2 linked regions of the Geminicoccus roseus DSM 18922 genome follow. The protein of the gene in region 1 interacts with the protein of each later gene in a pairwise test. Links are inferred from orthologs where the notes say so. Each region holds a gene or a part of one and is shown in the gene's direction. Other genes may lie near its edges. The genes, in order: GEMRO_RS0109870 and GEMRO_RS0125555.

Region 1 (7,657 bases):
GTTCAGATCGCCCGGATGCCGGAGGCGGAGGAACTAGCGCAGTTCCGGATCATCTGGATTACCGGACTGGATCCGACGATTGCCGAGCCGATCGCCCGGGACGCCCGTGCCGTCGGCCTGCTGGTCAACATCGAGGACCACATGCCCTACTGCGACTTTCACACCCCTGCTTTGGTCCGCCGTGGCGATCTGCTGGTGGCGATTTCCACCGGTGGCAAGAGCCCCGGCCTGGCGATGCGGCTGCGCAGCTGGCTGGAGCGACAGCTCACCGACGAATGGGCGGCACGGCTGGAGACCATCGCGCGCAAGCGGGCCGCCTGGCGCCGAAGGCCCCGCCGCCTGGAGGAACTGGCCACGCTCACCGATGCCGTGATCGACCACAAGGGCTGGCTCGAGCCCATCGATCGCTCTCAACATTCCCATCATGGCGAACCCGCGCCGCTCCTCGCCAACCCCGCGCACTGAGATCCGGACCATGGCCAGCCCGTCCCGCGCCCTGCCGCTCCTGCCCTCGACGGCACCGTTCTCCGACACGGCGATCCAGGCGCTTAACGCCGGACTTGCCGAGAGCAGCCCGGAACAGCGTACCTGGCTTGCTGGCTTCCTGGCCGGTTATGCCGCGGCGACCGGCACTGCACCCGCTGCAGCACAGGGGGTCCCCGCTGCCGGAACCAAGCGCAAGGTTCCGCTGACGATCCTCTATGCTACCGAAGGCGGCAACACGGAGGCATTCGCCCAGAAGTTCGCGAAGACGTCCGCCAAGCAGGGCTTCGCACCCAAGATCCTCGACATGGGCGAGATCGAGCCGGCGGCGCTGGCTGACGTCGAGAACCTTGTCGTGATCGCGTCGACCTGGGGCGAGGGCGATCCGCCGGCGCGTGCCGTGCCGTTCGCCGAGGCGTTCTTCGCCGAGGGAGCGCCGAGGCTGGAAAAGACCCGCTTCGCCGTGCTGGCCCTGGGCGACACCGCCTATACCGAGTTCTGCGCGTTCGGGCGCAGGCTGGACGAGCGGCTGGCCGAGCTGGGTGCGGTCCGGGTGCTGGACCGGGCGGACTGCGACGTGGACTTCGAAGGCCCGGCCGCTTCCTGGTCGGCCGAGGTGATCAAGACATTCACCCCTACCCAGGTCGACGAGCCGAGCGCCGAGATCATCCATCTGGATCGCTTCGCCCGCTCCGACGAGCAGGAATGGAGCGCCAGGCACCCGTTCTTCGCCCCGCTCGCCGAGCGGGTCACGATCACCTCGTCGCGCTCCTCGCGCGAGACAATCCATGTCGAGCTGGACCTGACCGACTCGGCGATCACCTACGAGCCCGGCGACAGCCTCGCGGTGGTGCCGGAGAACGACCCTGCCCTGGTCGAGCGGATCCTGGAGCGGCTGGGCCTGGGTGGCGACGAGGCGCTGGCGCGCGAAATCGTGCGCGGCAAGGACGTGACCACGCTGTCCAGGACCACGCTCGAAGCCTGGAACCGGCTGCACCCCCACGCCCAGCTCGCCGAGATGCTGCAGGGCGACGGCTGGCGCGGCTTCGTGGTCGACCGGCAGCTGATCGACCTGTTCGAGACCTTTGGCGCCCCCATCGGCAAGGAAGAGCTGCTCAAGCTGCTGCGGCCCTTGCCCGCCCGCTCCTATTCCATCGCCAGCGCCCCGTCGGCGCATCCGGAAGCGGCGCACCTGCTGGTGTCGGTGGTCCGCTGGCAGAGCCATGGCTACCAGCGCGCCGGCGTCGCCTCGACCTTCTTGGCCGACCGGATCGGCAAAAACCAGAAGGTCGGGGTGTTCCTGAAGCCCAACCGGCATTTCCGGCTGCCGGCCGACCCGTCGGCCAGGGTGATCATGATCGGCCCCGGCACCGGGGTGGCGCCGTTCCGCGCCTTCCTGCAGCACCGCGCCGAGACCGGGGCGCCCGGCGAGAACTGGCTGTTCTTCGGCGAACGCAACTTCACCCACGACTTCTACTACCAGACCGAGCTGCAGGGCATGAAGGAGGACGGCGTGCTCAACCGCATCGACCTGGCCTTCTCGCGCGACCAGCCGGAGAAGATCTACGTCCAGGACCGCATGTGGCAGCAGCGCAAGGACCTGTGGGCCTGGCTGCAGGACGGCGCCCATTTCTACGTGTGCGGCGACGCCAACCAGATGGCGAAGGACGTCGACCAGACCCTGAACCGCATCGCGATCGAGGAAGGCGGCCTGTCCGACGACAAGGCCAAGGCCTGGCTGCTCGACGCCACCAAGTCCGGCCGCATCCAGCGCGACGTCTACTAGAAGAAGCCGATCCATGAGCACGCTCTCGAAGAACGAGACCATCAAGGAAAAGAGCCGGGGCCTGCGCGGGACGATCGCGGAGGGGCTGACCGACAACATTACAGGCCAGCTGCCCGAGGACGACACCCAGCTCACCAAGTTCCACGGCTTCTACCAGCAGGACGACCGCGACCTGCGCCCGGAGCGGCGCAAGAAGTTCCTGGAGCCGGCCTACAGCTTCATGATCCGCGTCCGGCTGCCGGCGGGGGTGTGCACGCCGGCACAGTGGCTGGCGATGGACGAGATCGCGACTACCTACGCCAACCACTCGCTGCGGCTGACCACACGGCAGACCTTCCAGTTCCACGGGGTCATCAAGACCAACCTCAAGCGCACCATGCAGGCGCTGAACAACGCGCTGGTGGACACGATCGCGGCCTGCGGGGATGTCAATCGCAACGTCCTGGCCAGCTCCAATCCGCATGTCTCCAGGACGCACGAGGAAGCCTACGAGCTCGCCCGGCAGATCAGCGAGCACCTGCTGCCCAGGACCCGCGCCTGGCACGAGATCTGGCTGGACGGCGAGAAGGTCGCCGGCGGCGAGGCAGAGGAGGAGCCGATCTACGGCAAGACCTACCTGCCGCGAAAGTTCAAGGCGGTGGTGGCGGTCCCGCCGGACAACGACGTGGACATCTTCGCCCAGGACCTGGGCTTCATCGCCATCCTGGACAAGAAGGGCAGGATCACCGGCTGGAACGTCACGGTCGGCGGCGGCATGGGCATGACCCACGGCGAGACCGCCACCTTCCCGCGTACCGCCGACGTCATGGGCTTCTGCACCACCGAGCAGGCACTGACCGTGGCCGAGCACGTGGTGACGGTGCAGCGCGACTGGGGCAACCGTTCGGACCGCAAGAACGCCCGGCTGAAATACACGATCGAGCGGCACGGGCTGGACACGTTCCGCGCCGAGGTCGAGAAGCGCTGCGGCTTCAAGCTGGGCGCCCCCAAGCCGTTCAAGTTCGACGACAACGGCGACCGCTATGGCTGGGTGCAGGACCATGCCGGCTCATGGCACTTCACCCTGTTCGTCGAGAACGGCCGGATCAAGGACACCGACGAGAAGAAGCTGCTCACCGCGCTGCGCGAAATCGCCAAGGTTCATGACGGCGAGTTCCGGCTCACCGCGAACCAGAACCTAGTCATCGCCAAGATCGCGCCGGAAAAGCGGCTGCTGATCGAGCAGATGCTGACCGAGTACGGCCTGGTCGGCCAGGAAACGGCGCTGCGCCGCTCGGCCATGGCCTGCGTGGCGCTGCCGACATGCGGCCTGTCGCTGGCCGAGGCGGAGCGCTACCTGCCGGACCTGGTGACTGCGCTGGACGAGACAGTGCGCGAAGCTGGCCTCGAACAGGATTCGATCACCATCCGGATGACCGGCTGCCCGAACGGCTGCGCGCGCCCCTACCTTGCCGAGATCGGCCTGGTCGGCCGCGGCCCCGGCACCTACAACCTGTACCTGGGCGGCGCCTTCGATGGCACCCGGCTGAACAAGCTCTACCGGCGCGACGTCCAGCACGACCGGATCATCGCCGAACTCTCGCCGCTGCTGCGGGCCTATGCAGCCGAGCGGAGCGATGGCGAGCGTTTCGGCGACTTCGTGATCCGCAAGGGCGCGATTGCGGCGACGACAGCAGGCCGCCATTTCCACGACGACCTGCCGCCCGAGGTGGACAGCACGGTGGCGGCCTGACCACCAGCATCAGGAGCAAGGGCGAGCCGCAATGGGCGGCGCTCGCATGGTTGTTTCTACCGCGGCAGGATCCGGCAGGGGCTGGATCCTGCCGATCTCGCCTCAGCTCTCTTCCGGCTTCACCAGAAGGTCGTCGAGTGTCTGGCCAAGCTGCTCGGTGACGTAGCCGCCAACATGGAACACCCAGCCATCGGTCCGAGCGGCAAGGCGCGCCGCTTCCTCCTTCACCTCCGCGGACGCCGTGCTGTCGGCGGTGACCGATCCGACCCGCAGCCAGCTCGCATCGGGCAGGCTGATCCAGGTCAGCACCACCGTCAGCCCATCGAAGGTTTCCACCCGCACCCGTTCCGGCACGTCGGGAAACGCCACCTCCTGGGCGGGACGAACGTCGAGAAGGGTGAGTTGTGAGAGGACCTGCGAAAGTTCCTCCAGCTTGGCCTGATCCGCCGCCTCCTTGGCCGGAACCCCTGCCAGATCGAACTGGGTCGCCTCGGGCCCTGCCCGGCTGGTGGTGACCAGCACCCCGTCCTGCGGCTCCAGCGACACGAGCTTTACCCGCTCAGGCGCGATGTCGATCACTTCGCTGGAGATCCATTCCGCCGCCGAGGTGGGCAGGGTGATCTCGGCATCGGTGAGCCAGGCTTGGTTGTCGTCGGCCAGACGCACATAGGTGCCGGTCCGGCCGGGCCCGAACACGCCGAACGCACGCTTGCCGACCACCAGGTCGGCAACGACCTCGCCCGCCGCGTCCTGGAGCAGGATCCGCCGGGACCGGCTGTCGGGAGCGGCCGGATCGCCCAGTTCCAGCCTCGGCAGCCTTTCGGGCAAGGCGGTCTTCGCCTCGACGATCCGCAGGGTGCCGAGCTTGCGCAGGAGGCCGACGATCGCCTGTTCATCGGCAGCAAAGCCGTTCTTCTGCGCCACGACCCACCCTGCATCCTCCTTCCGCTCCAGGCTCGCGGCACCGTCCGGACCGCTGACATCAATCCGCACCACGTCGTTGATCCGGGGAGCCAGGGTCGGAGCCAGCGGCTGGTCCAGGCTGGTGGAAACCAGCGGCCGGTCCTGCATCACCAGGGCCGCCGTGGCCAGGATCACCGAAACGCCGGCAATGCCGGCCAACATCAGGAAATTGCGGGGCTGCATGCTCTGGCCTCCTCAGCCGCTGGCCGGTCTGAAGTGCTTGCGCGTCCGGCTGCGCCGGACCAGCGCCACCAGGATCGCGACCAGCGCCACCGCGAGCGGCACGGCCAGGATGTTGATCAAGGTAAGGCGATCCTCCAGGCGCTCGATCTCCTGGCGCAGGGCCAGCTGCACGGCGCGTAGTTCAGCGCGCAGTTCCAGCATGCGTGCCCGGAAGCCCTGCACCTCGATCCGCTGCGCCTCCGAAAGCACCAGGCCGTCCTGGTCCTGCCCCAGACCGCCAAGATCCTGGAGCTTGGCCTGCACCTCTTCCAGGTTGGCGGTCAGCTCGTCCTCCTTCACCCGGTAGATCGCCTCGGCATCGCGCTGCAGTTCGTCGATCCGGGTGAAGGGACGCAGGGTGATGTCGCGCCCGCGCAAGGACAGAAGCACTTCGGAGCCGGCCAGCGTGTCCAGGAGGTTCAGGACAAGGTCGGCATTGGAGGCGACCGGCGTCAGACCGGCCTGACCCATGCCCGGTGACTGCGCCAGCCAGGATTGATCCTCCAGGAGATCGGAATCGGCGACCAGCACGATGTTCACCGGCTGCTTCGTTTCGGTCAGATGTGCCGCCGGGTCGGGCGCCGCCGGATCGTCGCTGGCGGGTGCCGCCGGGTAGGCGCTCTCGGTGGGGCCCGTCACCCTAGCCACGAGAGTCAGGGGTTCATTGCCCGGCTGGAAACTGCGCAGCACCTCGATCGGATCCGGATAGGCGCGGATCGGGCCCGCTTCGAGCAGGCCCGCCTCGGGGCCGGTCTGCACCAGCGGCTCGAAGCTGGTGGACGCACCGTCGAGCGGGCGCAGCACGCCCGGCGTCATCATGTTGATGACGTCCAGGTTGGCGACCGCCGGATCGTCGCCGGTGACGTTCTGCTGGCTGAGCGACAGCCAGGGCAGATAGGGCAGCACCTGCTGGCGTCCGCCTTCCTGAGGGATCGAGACCTGCCGGGCCGCATCGGGGTCGGCGGCGATCTGGTCGGGCACTAGTTCCACGCCCCAGGCCGCCAGCAGGCCATCGACCTGGGCGGCAAAATCGCCCGCGACCTGGACGGCAGCCTGGGCCGCTTCCGAATAGGGGTCGACAAAGGCCAGGACCCGGCCGCCGCGCATCACGAACTGGTCGATGGCGTAGAGGTTCTGCTCGGGCAGGTCGTCCGGCTGCACCAGCATCAGCACCTGGATCGCCGGGTCGATGACGTATTCCTCCCCGGTCAGCATCCGCACGTCGTAGAACTGGCGGAGCTGGGTGAGGATCTGCCAGGGCAGCTGGCCGTTCTGCATGCTGCCTTCCAGCGGCAGACCGGTGATGATGCCGAGCACCGGCTTGTCCGGCCGGGAGAGGTTGTAGACCAGCCGGGTCAGGTCATACTCGAGGAACCGCTCCCGGTCCGGGCTCAGCATCGCGATGACGTCGGTGTCGTCGGTAGTGTTGGAGCCGGCGACGCCCAGGAAGGCCGTGGTCTGCTCCGGGCCCGGGATCGGCTGCAGTCCAAAGCCGACAGCCCGGTCCTCCTCCTGGGAGAATGGCTGCGGGTCGATGACCTGGAGTTCGATCTTGCCGCCCGCTGCCTCCGCAAACGACTGCAGCGTGTCACGCGCCTGCTGCGCATAGGTCCACAAGAACGGGTTGGTCTCGCGCAGGAGCGAAGAGACATAGAAGCGCAAGCGCACCGGCTCCTGGATCTCCTCCAGCATGGCGCGGGTGCCGTCCGACAGGGTGAACTGCCGGTTCTCGGTGAGATCGAGCTTCGGGCCGCGCAAGGCGATGCCGGAGAACACGTTGAAGGCGAGGAACGCGATCAGGGCCAGGGGGATGCCCAGGATGGACAGCGTGCGGCGGTCGAGATGCATGATGTCAGCCCGCCTTCTTGAGATCGACCAGGAGTTTGTTCACGAACAGCGCGGTGCCGATCAGGGTGAGCAGGAACACGGCGCTGGTGAGTGGCAGCGAGCCTTTGCTCAGCGCCATGAAGTGGGTGATCAGGCTGAAGGACGCGACCAGGTCGACCAGGAAGTCCGGCGCCCAGGCCCGAAATGCCGCCAGCACCATCTCCACGCCGCTCATCAGGAACAGGAAGCACAAGGCGGCACCGAGCACGAACGCCACCACCTGGTTCTTGCTCACCGCCGACATGCATGAGCCGAGCGAAAGAAAGCAGCCGGCGACCAGCCAGCTGCCCAGGTAGCCCATGACGATCACCCCGTTGTCCGGATCGCCGAGCCAGTTGACGGTGATCCAGATCGGGAAGGTCAGGAGGAGGGCGATGCCGCAGAACACCCAGGCCGCCAGGAACTTGCCCAGGACGAGCGGAAAGCTGCCGACCGGCAGGGTGCTGAGCAGTTCGATGGTCCCTGAGCGACGCTCCTCCGACCAGAGCCGCATCGCCACCGCCGGCACCAGGAACAAATAGAGCCAGGGATGGAACAGGAAGAAGGACGAGAGGTCGGCCTGGCCCCGCTGGAAGAACCCGCCA
Region 2 (7,806 bases), 3.4 Mb from region 1 along the record:
TGAACGCTCAGACGTCGAACAGCCCGCCTTCGCCGGCATCGTCGTCGAGGTCGCCGAACTCGCTTTCGTCGGCATCAGCCATCGCTGGGTGGTGGCTGACCCCCGGCGGATCGGGCGGGAACCACATTCCGATCGGTGTGACAGGGTTGAAGAAACGTTAACGTCCAGTCATGTTCGTGGCGACCGGCTGCGCCCTTCGTGGCAGGCTCGGCCCGACCGTTCGCGAACATGATCCGGCAGCCCGTAAGGCTGCGCGGATGGAGCAAGAACCCATGGCCGCGGTGACCGGCACGATCAACGACAGCCGCCGTTCCGGCGGCCTCGGCGACGACACGATCGGCGGCAACGCCGCCGACGACTTCCTGTATGGCGGTGCCGGCGACGACACGCTCCTGGGCGGCGCCGGGGCGGATCGTCTGTCCGGCGGCGCCGGGAACGACCTCCTGGTCGGGCATACCGGCGACGACATCCTGGACGGCGGGGCGGGCGACGACCGGCTCCAGGGCCTGGAAGGCGATGATGTGCTCTCGGGCCGCGTCGGCGATGACGTGATCTTCGATTTCGTCGGCGACAACCTGTTCCTCGGCGGCGATGGCAACGACACGCTGAACGGCTTCGGCGTGCTGCGCGGTGGTCAGGGGAACGACCGCCTGGACAGCCGGTCTTTTCTCGACAGTCTCAAGGAAGAAGTCAGCACGCTGTTCGGCGATGCGGGCGACGATCTGATTTCTGTCGGCAACAACGGCGTCGGTCGTGGCGGCGACGGCAACGATAGGCTGTCCGGCGGCAGCCTCGGCCCCGGCGTTCTCTATGGTGGGGCGGGCGACGACACGCTGGTGAGCCGGGCCGACAATCCAGAGGATGCCCCCGTCCTGGTGGGAGGTCCCGGCATGGACACGTATGATTTCGTGAACGGCAGTGGCGGGCACGCCCTGATCGTCGATGCGGTAGGTGGCTTCAAGATTGTGGCCGTGGATTTCCTCAACCCGCTGGACAGCAATGGCGATGACCTGCTCACGGAGCAGGACGACCTTGCGTCGCTGGTGGACGCCACCTTCGAAGGGGCGACGCGCCCGTCGCTGAAGCTGGAGATCGCCATCGAAGCGGGTGTCGAGATCCCGCCCATCGTCTTCGGAGTCACCCTGTTCGGCATCACCTCGATCTCGGCGGATGTGCTCGCCTAGATGCAGGCGGGGCTTGGCAGGCGGTGCCGCGCGGGGTCATTGAGCCGCCCCCCGCTGCTGCGGGAACTTGCCTTCGAGGCCCGCAATGACCGACGAACCACAGGAATCGACCCCGCCGCCCGGCCTGACCGTCCGCCCCGCCACCGCGGCGGACGAGCCGCACGTCATCGCGTTGTGGCGGGCCTGCGGCCTGGTGACGAGCTACAACGATCCATCCGGGGACTTCCGCTTCGCCCGCGCGAAGGCCGGCTCCGACGTCCTGGTCGGGCTCGGGGCGGACCGGATGGTCGTCGGCAGCGTCATGGTCGGCCATGACGGCCATCGCGGCTGGATCTACTACCTTGCCGCCAATCCCGGGCACCGCGGCCAGGGCGTCGGCCGGTCGATGGTCGAAGCCGCGGAGCACTGGCTGAAGGGCAGGGGCGTTCCGAAGGTCATGCTGCTGGTGCGCGAGACCAACATGCAGGTGGTCGGATTCTACCGGCATCTCGGGTTCGAGGAGGTGCCGCGCGTGGTGATGCAGAAGTGGCTGCCGGGCGATCGCGGGGATCCGGCCGGACCCGGCGCCTGACGCCGGCCGTTCCTTGCTCTGGAAGCTGCTAGGCAAATATTCCTTATCTTGGTACCTTGCGCCCGACATGCCGCCCACCACGCAGGGATCCCGCCCCATGCCCCGCAGCCTCGCCCAGGCCCAAGCCTCCCGCCAGAACGGCGCCCGCAGCCGCGGCCCTACCACCCCCGAGGGCAAGGCCCGCGCCGCCCAGAACGCCCGCACCGTGGCGATGCGCTCCACCGACCCGTGCCTTGCCGATTTCGAGGAAACCGACCGCTTCCACGAGCTGGAGCGCTCGGTCTACGACCGCTACCGGCCGCTCTGCCCGGTGGAGGCGTCCTTGTGCGCCCGGATCGCCATGGCGCTGTGGCGGGCCGAGCGCGCCGACCAGCTGGAGGCCGAGTACTGGTGCCTGCCGGTGCCGGTCTCGCGCTTTTCCGAGACGCTGAAGCTGGCCGCCGTGCTGGTGCACGAGGAGGGCCACCGCCCGCGCAGCCTGGCCACCATCCTGCGCTACCAGGCCGAGGCGATGAACGCGGTCACCCGCGCGCTGAAAGCCCTGGCGCTGCTGCGCGCCGGCACCGCCGAGCCGCGAAACGAGGAGGACGAGCCGGCGGACGCGAAGGAGGCCGGGCCCGCGCCCGCCAACCAGAACCAGCCGGTGCCAGCCGCGATCTGCACGAACGAACCCGAGCCGGAGCCGGCGCAGCCCGCCCCGGAACCGGTCGAGCCTGCGGCAGCCCCGGCCCGGGCCGCTGTTCCCATGCTTTACACGAACGAACCCGGGCGGGCGGCCGCTTCGGCAAATAGCGCGAACGAGCCCGGGCTCAGCCCGCCAGCACCATGCTCACCACCTCGCGCAGCTCCTCCTCGGTGAAGTGCCGGCAGTTCGCCTGCAGCATCGGCAGGTTCTCCGGGGCCAGCGCGGTCGCGTAGAGCGCATCGGTATGCTCGGGGCCCAGGCCCACGTCGGACAGGTCGCGGCCGATCTCGACCTCGTCCAGCAGCCGGTCATAGGCGGTCACCAGGTCGGTGGGCAGCACGCCCATGGCGGCGGCGACCTCGGCATGGGCGCGCGGCGCCTCTTCCTGGTTCGCCTCCAGCACCGCGCCCAACGCCAGCGCCACCGCCCGGCCGTGATGGACATGGGCCAGCGTGCCCATGGCATGGCCGATCGCGTGGGCGGCGCCGGTCCCGGCATTATCGATCGCAGTGCCGGCCAGGGCGGCTGCGACCAGCATCCCGCCGCGCGCCTCCAGGTTGGCCGGCTCGTCCAACGCAGGGCCCAGATGCCGGGAGACCAGCCGGATCGCGTGCAGCGCCGGGGCCGCCACCAGGGGGTTGGCGCGCCGGTTGGTCGCCGCCTCGATCGCGTGCACCAGGGCGTCCAGCCCGGTCCAGGCGGTGAGCCTGGCCGGCAGGGTCACCGACAGGGTCGGGTCCAGCACCGCCAGGGCCGGGCGCAGCTCCTCGCCCCAGCTCCAGACCTTGTGGCCGTGGCTGTTGGTGAACACCGCGGTGCGGGTCATCTCCGCCCCGGTCCCGGCGGTGGTCGGCACCGCGATGATCGGCAGGGTCGCACGCGGCAGGGGCGTGGCGCACAGGCCGTAGGCGTCGGCCGGGTCCTCCCCGGCGGCGGTCACCGCAGCGAGCTTGCCGGCGTCGATCGCCGAGCCGCCGCCCACCGCGATCACCAGCTGCGCCCGCTGGCTGCGCGCCGCCGCCGCGGCGGCGTTGATCCGGGCGCTGTCCGGGTCGCCCACGATCTCGGCATACATGGTCACCTGGTGGCCGGCCATCGCCAGGCGCTCGCGCATCCGCACCACCCGGTCCTGCATCGCGATCGCCCGGTCGGCCACCAGCAGGACCCGGGCCTGGGAGCCCACCAGCGCGGTCACGTCCTCGGCCACCGCCAGCGCCCGGTCCTCGCCGTAGATGACCGGGGTGCCCCGCTCCAGACCGAAGCTCGCCGACATACGAAACCCTCCGACGCAACTGTTTCCCCGTGCTATCCGCAGGCATGGCCACGCGGCAAGCAGGCGGGAGTGGGGCTGGAATGAAAATTGCAAAGATCGAGCTGTCGCATCACGCGATCGACCTGGATCCACCCTTCCCGGCCTCCTGGGACCCCGTCCCCCGCCGCCGCTTCGTGGTCGACCTGGTCCGGGTCACCACCGATGACGGCCTGGTCGGGGTGGGCTCCGGCGACCCGATGCCCGGCCTGATCGGCAACGAGCATCTGTTCATCGGCCAGGACCCCCGCGACCTCGCCCGCCATGCGCGGATCATCGACAACCTGTCGTTCTTCTACGGGCGGATCTGGCCCCTGGATCTCGCTCTGTGGGACCTGTTCGGCAAGATCACCGGCCAGCCGGTCTGGCGCCTGCTCGGCGGCAGCTCCGGCAGGATCCCCTGCTACGCCTCGTCCGGCACGCTGCGCGATCCCAAGGCCATGGCCGCCCAGGCCGAGCGCTTCGCCGAGCTCGGCTACAAGCACATGAAGGTGCGCTTCCACGAGGCCGACTGGCGCCAGGACATCCACAAGATCCAGGCGATCCGCGCCGCCATCGGCGACCGGATGGAGCTGATGGTCGACTGCAACCAGGGCTGGCGGATGCCCTGGGACGCCTCGCCGTCCTGGACCCTGAAGGACGCCCTGGCGGTGACCCGCGCCCTGGAGCCCTTGGGCGTGTTCTGGCTGGAGGAGCCCTTGCACCGCTCCGACCTGCAGGGCATGCGGATCCTGCGCGAATCCACCTCGATCCGGATCGCCGGCGGCGAGCTCGCCCGCGACCTGGAGAGCATGCGCGCCTGGCTGCGCGAGGGCTGCGTCGACGTTCTGCAGACCGACGTGGTCTGCGGCGGCGGCATCACCGGCCTGGCCGACCTGTTCCGCGAGGCCCGCGCCATGGGCGTGGCCTTCACCCCGCATACCTGGGGCAACGGCATCGGCCTGCTCGCCAACGCCCATCTGGTGGCGGGCCTGGGGCCGATGCTGCCCCTGGAATTCCCCTACGACCCGCCGGAATGGACCACCGCCAGGCGTGACCACGGCCTGGTGGCGCCGATCGAGGTCGATGCGCAGGCCTGCCTGAACCTGGACGAGAGCCCGGGCCTGGGCATTCACCTGGACGAGGAACGCCTGGCTGCGACGAGGATCGGCTGATGCTGCAAGGACGGATCAGCGGCCTGTTCGTTTATCCGGTCAAGGGCTGCCGCGGCATCGCCCTGGACCAGGCGACGCTGGGCCCGCTCGGCCTGGAGCATGACCGCCGCTTCCTGGTGGTCCGCCCGGACGGCCGCTTCCTCAGCCAGCGCGAATTGCCGGCCATGGCGACGGTGGTGCCGGCGTTCGAGGACGGCGCCCTGGCGCTCCGCTTCGGCGGCAGCCGGCACCTGGTCGACCTGGCCATGGCCGGCCCGCCGATGGAGGTGACCATCTGGAAGGACCGCTTCCCGGCGCTGACCGGGGATCCGGCCACCGACCAGGCCCTGTCCGATCATCTCGGCCGCCCGGTCCGCCTGGTCCGCTTCGACCCGGAGGTGGAGCGCTATTGCCGGGGCAGGGGGGCGCCCCCCGGCACCCGCACCAGCTTCGTGGACGACTTCCCGATCCTCCTGACCAGCACCGCCTCGCTCACCCGGCTGAACGACCAGCTCCAGGAAGCCGGCGGCCCGGCGCTGCCGATGGACCGGTTCCGGCCGAACATCGTGGTGGACGGCCTGCCGGCCTATGCCGAGGACGACCATCCTTACGCGGTGGCGGACGGCATCCGCCTGGCGCTGGCGAGCGCCTGCGAGCGCTGCATCGTCCCCACCACCGACCAGGAGAGCGGCGAGCGGACCGGCCCGGAGCCGATCCGGACCCTGAAGCGGTACCATGCGGACGACTCGGGCCGACCTTTGTTTGGCCAGAACGCCGTGTGGCTGGATGACGGCAAACCCGCCCCAGCGCTGCGGATCGGGGCCTTGATCGGGCTTCACATGGAAGTAGATGCCTAAGTCCATCTAAATCCGGGACTAATTATAGCTTGCGTCAGGGGGGTAGTGTCCCTATCTACCCCCCGACGAAAAGAAGCCCATGCACTGCGGCGCGCGCGGCGGCGGCTTTCTGATCAGCCCTGGACCTCCACCGGTCTCTCGGAAGGTTGGAAATGACCACTAGCTACGGCAGCGCTGAGGCGTTGCTCACCCATCACCTCAGTTCTCACCCGATTGTCGGCGTCCGGCCCCACGTGGTCGAGCGCACGGCCAGGCGTATGATCGCCGCCTTTCCGGGCGACGTCCTCTATGCCGTCAAATGCAACGACGCCGATCCGGTTCTCGATGCACTGTGGAAGGGCGGAATCCGTCACTTCGACACCGCCTCGATTGGTGAGGTTCGCCAGATTCGCCGCCGTTTTCCCGGTGCGATCTGCCATTTCATGCACCCGGTGAAGTCGCCCGAGGCCATTGCCGAGGCTTACTTCGAGCACGGCGTGCGCAGCTTCGTCCTCGACCACGAGGAGGAGCTGGCCAAGATCGTCCAGGTCACCGGGCGGGCGAAGGATCTCGACCTGTTCGTGCGCCTGGCAGTCCCGGGCGAGGGTGCCGTGCTGACCCTGACCGGCAAGTTCGGCTGCGAGGTGCATGAGGCGCCGGCCCTGGTGCGCGCCTGCCGCGCGTTCGGCAGGAGCGTGGGCATCACCTTCCATGTCGGCTCGCAGTGCCTGGACCCGACCGCGTTCCGCCGGGCGCTCGGCCTGTGCGGCCAGGTGGTGCGCGAGACCGGCCCGGTCGACATGATCGATGTCGGCGGCGGCTTTCCCGGGCGCTATGTCGGCGACGAGCCGGCGTTCGAGCACTTCGTGGCGGCCATCAAGAAGGCGGTCGCGGATTACGGCCTGTCCGGCACGCCGTTGCAGTGCGAGCCCGGCCGCGCCCTGGTCGCCGACGGCGCCTCGGTGTTCGCGCGCGTCGAGCTGCGCCGCGGCGCTTCGCTCTACCTGAACGACGGGGTGTACGGGAACCTGGCCGAGCTGAAATGGATCGGCCCGCAGTTCCCGCTGCGCGCGATCCGCGCCGACGGCCAGCGCAGCGAGGCGCCGCTGATGTCCTACGACCTGTTCGGGCCCACCTGCGACAGCATCGATTCGATGCCGGGCCCGCACTGGCTGCCTTCCGACATGGACGAGGGCGACTGGGTCGAGGTCGGCCAGATGGGTGCTTACAGCAACGCGCTGCGCACCCGCTTCAACGGCTTCGAGACCGGCACCGTGGTGTTCCTGCACGACGAGGCCTTCGACCGGGTCCGGCTCCAGGAGAGCCGCAGCGAGGCGACCTTCGTCTACGCCCAGGCCGCCTGACCGGCCTTCCTCGATCTGCTCCGGCCGCGACATCCTGGCCGGAGCAGCGTCGAAACACTGGAATCCATCCAGCGTCCGTCGCACATTCGGTGCCATAAGACGTTGGCGCCAGGACTCGGGACAGACATCATGGATTACGAGCGCATCTTCCGCGAGGCGGTCACGGCCGTGCGCGCAGAGGGTCGCTACCGGGTCTTTTGCGATATTGAGCGGCAGGTCGGCACGTTCCCGCGCGCACTGCGCCATACTCCCGACGGACCGCGCCCGGTCGTGATCTGGTGCTCCAACGACTATCTGGGGATGGGCACCCATCCGATGGTGGTCGAGGCCGGGCGCGAGGCGGTGCGCTGCCACGGCACCGGTGCCGGCGGCACCCGCAACATCAGCGGCTCCAACCATCTGCACGTGGCGCTGGAGCGCGAGCTGGCCGGGCTGCACCGCAAGGAAGCGGCCCTGGTGTTCACCTCGGGCTATGTCGCCAACGAGGCGGCCCTCTCCACCCTGGCCAGGCTCCTGCCCGACGGCGTCGTGTTCAGCGACGAGAAGAACCACGCCTCGATGATCGCCGGGATCCGCAACGGCGGCGCGCCCAAACGGATCTTCCGGCACAACGACGTCGAGCACCTGGAGCAGATGCTGGCGGAGACCGCGCCCGAGCGCCCCAAGCTGATCGCGTTCGAGGGCGTCTACTCCATGGACGGCAGCTTCGGCCGGGTCGGCGAGA

What was found.
Region 2: the proteins of GEMRO_RS0109870 (region 1) and GEMRO_RS0125555 interact in binary tests that used the Escherichia coli proteins (3 or more experiments, as listed by UniProt). The link is inferred for Geminicoccus roseus DSM 18922 from one-to-one orthologs.

Annotation. Positions count from the first base shown.
Region 1 is NZ_KE386572.1:1,853,683-1,861,339, reverse strand. Bases 23-2,872 are described here. They hold GEMRO_RS0109870 (diflavin oxidoreductase), read left to right. Parts: upstream 23-475; coding sequence 476-2,269; downstream 2,270-2,872. Other genes in these bases: GEMRO_RS28825 (NADPH-dependent assimilatory sulfite reductase hemoprotein subunit), read left to right, coding at 2,283-2,872; GEMRO_RS28830 (precorrin-2 dehydrogenase/sirohydrochlorin ferrochelatase family protein), read left to right, coding at 23-465. Also shown: more of GEMRO_RS28830, read left to right, coding at 1-22; more of GEMRO_RS28825, read left to right, coding at 2,873-4,001; GEMRO_RS32570 (DUF4340 domain-containing protein), read right to left, coding at 4,104-5,147; GEMRO_RS0109855 (GldG family protein), read right to left, coding at 5,160-7,034; GEMRO_RS0109850 (ABC transporter permease), read right to left, coding at 7,039-7,657. UniProt on the Escherichia coli protein: Component of the sulfite reductase complex that catalyzes the 6-electron reduction of sulfite to sulfide. This is one of several activities required for the biosynthesis of L-cysteine from sulfate.
Region 2 is NZ_KE386572.1:5,227,519-5,235,324, reverse strand. What follows is about bases 3,822-6,820. They hold GEMRO_RS0125555 (MOSC domain-containing protein), read left to right. Parts: upstream 3,822-4,902; coding sequence 4,903-5,739; downstream 5,740-6,820. Other genes in these bases: GEMRO_RS31890 (type III PLP-dependent enzyme), read left to right, coding at 5,892-6,820; GEMRO_RS0125560 (mandelate racemase/muconate lactonizing enzyme family protein), read left to right, coding at 3,822-4,903. Outside these bases: GEMRO_RS33075 (calcium-binding protein), read left to right, coding at 273-1,184; GEMRO_RS0125575 (GNAT family acetyltransferase), read left to right, coding at 1,270-1,755; GEMRO_RS0125570 (hypothetical protein), read left to right, coding at 1,853-2,614; GEMRO_RS31895 (iron-containing alcohol dehydrogenase), read right to left, coding at 2,565-3,713; more of GEMRO_RS0125560, read left to right, coding at 3,794-3,821; more of GEMRO_RS31890, read left to right, coding at 6,821-7,082; hemA (5-aminolevulinate synthase), read left to right, coding at 7,212-7,806.